2 regions of the Staphylococcus equorum genome follow, and region 2 is predicted to be linked to the other one. Evidence: predicted binding sites of a transcription regulator. Region 2 holds the regulator's gene; the other holds the start of a gene.
What was found. The regulator LexA, encoded in region 2, represses DNA repair genes until DNA is damaged. The targets are predictions, from matches to a motif close to CGAACATATGTTCG.

Region 1: the regulator LexA is predicted to act here: its motif matches at 1,584-1,597, upstream of PYW44_RS04655 (YolD-like family protein).

Annotation. Positions count from the first base shown of each region.
Region 1 is NZ_CP118982.1:979,352-982,563, reverse strand. It holds gene PYW44_RS04665 (aldehyde dehydrogenase) at 1-339, shown strand, start outside; gene pglS (6-phosphogluconolactonase) at 406-1,443, opposite strand; gene PYW44_RS04655 (YolD-like family protein) at 1,620-2,030, shown strand; gene PYW44_RS04650 (hypothetical protein) at 2,655-2,825, opposite strand.
Region 2 is NZ_CP118982.1:1,552,028-1,555,239, forward strand. It holds gene tkt (transketolase) at 1-64, opposite strand, end outside; gene PYW44_RS07540 (DUF896 domain-containing protein) at 142-390, opposite strand; gene sosA (DNA damage-induced cell division inhibitor SosA) at 521-754, opposite strand; gene lexA (transcriptional repressor LexA) at 896-1,519, shown strand; gene PYW44_RS07555 (CAP domain-containing protein) at 1,720-2,742, opposite strand; gene guaC (GMP reductase) at 2,754-3,212, opposite strand, start outside.

The sequences.
Region 1 (3,212 bases), 570 kb from region 2:
GATGACTTTGATGAAGCAATTGATTTAATACGCACTAAACCTAAGCCACTCAGCTTATATTTATTTAGCGAAGATGAAAATGCAACAGAACGTGTACTTCATGAAATTTCATTTGGTGGTGGCGCGATTAATGATACGTTGATGCACCTCGCAAACCCAAACTTACCTTTTGGTGGTGTCGGTGCCTCGGGTATAGGACAATATCATGGTAAATATAGTTTTGATACGTTTAGTCATGATAAATCTTATGTATTTAAATCTACAAGACTTGAATCAAGCCTTATATTCCCACCATATAAAGGGAAATTTAAATACATCAAAACATTTTTCAACAAATAGAAAATAACCTAGTATGGCAGTGTATTATCCATACTAGGTTATTTTTTTAATTATTTTCAATTGTCTTTATTTTAAAAATTGTACACAAACGCCTTCTGGTGCTGATTCGTGATGATCGACTTTTTCTAATTCTCCCGTAATTTTATCACGTTTGAAAACCGTCAATGTATAGTCACCTTCTTGATGTGCACAAACTAAGAAATCGTCTGAGTCAGTAATGTTGAAATCACGTGGAAATTCGCCACCACTTGATACAATATCAACGAATGAAATCGTTGAACCATCATCACTTACTTTAAAAATGGCAATACTATCGTGCCCTCTATTCGTGATGTATAAGAATTTTTGATCGTGTGACTGTCTTACTGCCGCTAATTTTGTATCACCTTCAAAATTTTCTGGAATTGTTGAATGTCGTTGGACTTCTGTGAATTTTCCGTCTTCATATTTTACTGTACTTACGACATTTGATAACTCATGGACAACATAAGCAAACTTCCCATTTTCATGAAAAGTAATATGTCTTGGTCCATCCCCTGGTTCAAAATCACTCACTGCATGTTCACTAAAACCATGATCATTAAATTCGTATGTTACTATTTTATCTGTACCTAAATCGATTGCAACAACATATTTTTCATCTGGTGTTGTACTAATAAAATGCACATGTGGCTGATCTTGTCTTTCGTGTGGCCCAGTTGGATAATTGTGCTCTAACTCTTGAATCAAACGTATGATTTCACCTGTTTCAGGATTCGCTTCATATAAGCGCGCTAATCCAGCACCGTAAACAGACTCAAAAACAAACTTTCCGTCTGGTGATACATCTACATAACAGCCGCTACCTTTTGTAGAAGCAAGACATTTATTTATTAATTTGAGTTTACCATCTTCTTCTATTTTAAGACTAGCAACACCGCAATTATCTCCTTCACGTGTTACAGCATATAAAAATGAATTATGTTGATTTACATAAGTGGATGCTTCTAATTCATATCCTGTTTCAACTTCTGTTACACTTCCAGTTTGTTCATCTAATTCAAAACGATAAACGCCTTTGCCCTCTTTTTTCGTATACGTACCAATATAACCTGTTGTCGTCATGTAAACCCCTCCATATTATTGTAGTTTCATTTTAATAAATATCTATACTAAATGACAATATAATGATTATTATCAATTTCTATCACATTAAGATTCATGCTTTATTAACTTGAAATAAAGAAAAACTTCTTGCAATAACACGAACATATGTTCTATTATTGTGTTGAGGTGATTTTATGATTCCGAAAAAATATCAAAATGAAAATGACTATAGAAATATACCAAGAGAATTTCTTAATGCCAATATCCCGCAAGGTCGTGGCATGGTTAAATGGGCGCCATTTGCAACTTTGCCAGAACAATTCGAAACAATTCAACAATATTTAGTAGATCAAAATAAAATTGACCGTCCTATATTATCAGACGATCAATTAAATGACTTAAATTTACATCTTCATCAAGCGTTACATACAGATTCCTATATTCACATCGAATACTATAAAGCAGGATGGTTGGAAACGACTCATATAAAAATTAAAAATATAGATATGACTCATATGTTTTTAGAAGGTTACCTAATCCATACACAGGAAACAATTAAACTTTCATTATTTGATATAACTAGAATAACTCAAGACAATAGTTAACTGCTTTTCTATACTTGAAGAACGGGATTTATGTTCGCAGTCTTTCCGACTGCATTAGCCACCGTAACAACTTCGTTGAACGGGATTTATGTTCGCAGTCTTTCCGACTGCATTAGCCACCGTAACAACTTCGTTGAACGGATCTATGTTCGCAGTCTTTCCGACTGCATTAGCCACCGTAACAACTTCGTTGAACGGATCTATGTTCGCAGTCTTTCCGACTGCATTAGCCACCGTAACAACTTCGTTGAACGGGATTTATGTTCGCAGTCTTTCCGACTGCATAAGCCACCGTAACAACTTCGTTGAACGGATTTATGTTCGCAGTCTTTCCGACTGCATTAGCCACCGTAACAACTTCGTTGAACGGGATTTATGTTCGCAGTCTTTCCGACTGCATAAGCCACCGTAACAACTTCGTTGAACGGATCTATGTTCGCAGTCTTTCCGACTGCATAAGCCACCGTAACAACTTCGTTGAACGGATCTATGTTCGCAGTCTTTCCGACTGCATAAGCCACCGTAACAACTTCGTTGAACGGTGGCTAAAAAAAAATACTGCCAACAGAAGCCCTAAGACTTTGTCGACAGTATGAGAACACTCTAAAGTGCTCTATCAATAACTTAATTATTCGTTTCAATATCTGAAACTATTTCTTTTGTTTTACTTTCAATATCTTCGAAATCTTTTTTAAAGATATAAGCGAAAACTACTGCACCAACACCTGCTGCTATTGACACAGTAAGAATTGTACCTAATACAAATTTAAATAAACCTTTAATAAAATTACACATTCTGATTCACCTCAATAAATTATTAACATATCTATCAATAATGATAGCATACTTGAAAGCATCAATAAATATATACCCACTTTCCATTACTTTAATCTAAATATTAAAAAGTGAATTTATGATATTATTGGAGTAATGCAAAATCAATAATTTTTAGTCAATATGTCTTATTTATTTTAACATTTTCTTCTCATCAGAATAAAGATAGATGTTATATTTATTACCAATATATGTAAAAAAGGGCTAATATCGTTAAATATTAGCCAATTCAATGTTAGTTATTCTCATCTTATTGACCCCACCAAGTGGAGACTGCATCTTTGAAAGCATCATAATAATTTGACATAATAATCACCTCATTGAATTTGTCTATCTGAATCGTCCCTT
Region 2 (3,212 bases):
CAATAGCGTCGATACTTAACGCTCTAATCGTATCTATCGCTAATTGATCTTTTTCTATATTCATCTAATATGACTTCCTTTCTTCTAGCAAGATTCAATATCATTATACATTACTTTTCTTCTATTTAACAAAAAATTGATTTAGTTTTTATCTTCTTTATCTTTAGAATCTAATATTTTTTTCACTTTCTTAGGTGTAACATCATTTCCTTCTGAATCAATAACTCTCGTACTTTCAATTTGTTGTTTGAACTTGCCTCTAAATTCATCTAAATAAGCTTTGCGCAACTTAGATTGTTCTTTAGCTTCAGTTTGAGTTAGTCCTTGTTCCTTTTTCTTCTTTGCTAATTCATTAATACGTTCTAAATCTACGCCACCCTTGTTAGCCATAGTAAACCTCCGTAATTTATAATCTAGAAAAAATATAACAAAAAAGTGAGCGAAACTAAATCGTTTCGCTCACTTTATCCCTATTTACTATTAACATGCTTGCTTTCCCAAATCACTTCTATTTAGATCGTTATTTAACTGCTGCTATAACCGGTTGGTGTTCGTGTTCGCTATTACCTTCAGTTTTCACGTTATATTGTTCGCTTTGTACCGGTTCACTCGTTAATTGATGATCGGTCATTTCGTACGTCTGTTCTGATTCTGCGTTGTTATGCGCACTTATAATAAATAATGCGCTTAATAACATCGTAACAAATAACACTGTTATATATGCTTTTATTTGGTGTTTATATATTTTTATCATTAATAGTCACTCCTAGAACGTTTGTTTGTATTTATACCTTACCAGAACACGTGTTCCGAGTCAACAATAAACGAACAAACGTTTGTAATATATATATATGCATGCTATAATAAAAACAAATTAATCTAGGGAGTGCCTACTATGAGAGAGTTAACAAAGCGACAAAGTGAAATTTTCGAATATATAAAACAAACAGTTCATTCAAAAGGATATCCGCCAAGTGTAAGAGAGATTGGTGAAGCCGTTGGATTAGCATCAAGTTCTACAGTTCACGGTCATTTATCAAGGTTAGAAGAAAAGGGTTATATAAAAAGGGATCCTACTAAACCTCGGGCAATTGAAATTGTATCAGAACAATTAGGTGATACTTTAAATATGGAAGAAACTATCCACGTTCCTGTAATCGGTAAAGTAACAGCTGGCATACCTATTACTGCTGTAGAGAACGTTGAGGAGTATTTCCCATTACCCGAACACTTCACTTCAACTCATAATAGTGATATTTTCATTCTCAATGTAGTTGGTGACAGTATGGTTGAAGCAGGTATCTTAGATGGCGATAAAGTAATCGTTAGAAGCCAGACAATCGCTGAAAATGGTGATATTATCGTTGCTATGACTGAAGATAATGAAGCTACTGTTAAACGATTCTATAAAGAAAAGTCACGTTATCGCTTGCAACCTGAGAATAGTACAATGGACCCTATCTATTTAGAACATGTAACTGTATTAGGTAAAGTTGTAGGACTATTTAGAGAAATGTAATTATAAATTTAACCCTTTAAAAACACTCTCACAAAAATAAGAGGTTGAGCTATGAGCTCAACCTCTTATTTTTTGTCTTTTTTATCTAAGACTTCTTTTACTTTTTCAAGTATATCTTCTGTTTTATCTTTTTTATTTGTTGTCATAACTTATTCATCCTCACAAATAGTAAGATACCCTCTTATAACAATCAATAAACACTATCCACTGTAATTTTCAGTCCAATAAGGTTGTCTTTCCTCATTAAAGTCCACACCTACACCTAATGTTTTGAATTCTTTTTTTAGTATGTTCTTTCTATGTCCTAATGAATTCATTAAACCTTGGTGTGCATAAATGCTACTTGTTTGACCATAAGCTAGATTTTCACCTGCTGCATTAAAATCATGACCGTCTGCTTCTAATCTGTCGAACGGTGATTCGCCTGATAAATTATCATGATTAAAATAGTCATGCTCTGCCATATCTATACTATGTTTTCTCGCAGTATCAGAAATACTAGCCGAATAATTTAACGATGCTAAATCACGTTGGACTCTCTCAGCGTTTACTAAATCAAAGTTTTGTAATTCAAAACTTTGTGCCAATCCTTCTGATGGTGCAGCATATTGTTGTTGTAAGCGGTTTTCCATTTTTTCGCTAACTTGTAGAAGTGCAGTTAAGTTATTGTTTTCATGTTTGTCATAAAAAGCTGTTGTATAAATTTGATCATCATGAAAATTGTCAAATTCATCATCTTGCACATCAAATTTTACATGACCTTTTTCTTTTTCAGTAATAGGTTCACCTAATCTATCTCTAACGACTTCTTTCGGTGTTCCATATTTAATTTTTGATTTTGATGAAATTACATTCTGATTACTATAAAGTGCGTTTACTTTATCATCAATGTAACTCACCATCACAAATGATCTATAATCACCAGAATAGTAAGTATGCCAATTTGTGCCATACTCATTAGAAGTCACACGTTGTGCGTCTCCTAACTTTTTGTCAACTTCATCCTTAGTCATATTCATTTGAATATTATTTACAGCAAATTCTTGTTCACTTGGCACTTTTAGCGCATCATCAGATGTAGATTGTTCTGATGTCCAACCGTCCACTTTTGATTTAAACTGTTGTTGTAATGATGTCAGAGGTGTAGTTTCTTGGATTGGAACGACTAATACTATTATTAAAAAAACAACTATATATAATAAAATTTTTCTGATTTTATACACCCACTATAAAACTAATCTCTATCACCATTAAAAATAGAGTTTCTAACGATTACATAATCCACTTTTCTTAATGATTTCAAATCTTTGCCACCTGAATACGAAATTGAACTTTGTAAATCTTGTTGCATTTCTATTAGAGTATTAAGTAAAGAACCTTTGTGTTCAACAAACATTTTTTTACCTTCAACATTTTTGTGTTCGCCTTTTTGGAATTCAGAAGCACTACCAAAATATTCTTTATACATTTTACCATCTAATTCAACAGTTTCGCCAGGAGATTCTTCATGAGCTGCAAATAATGAGCCCACCATTACCATTGATGCCCCAAAGCGAATTGATTTAGCGATATCTCCATGCGTTCTGATACCACCATCAGCAATGATTGGTTTGCGTGCTGCTTTACTACAATGGTTGAGTGCCGATAACTGCCAGCCGCCAGTACCAAAACCAGTTTTAATTTTAGTAATACA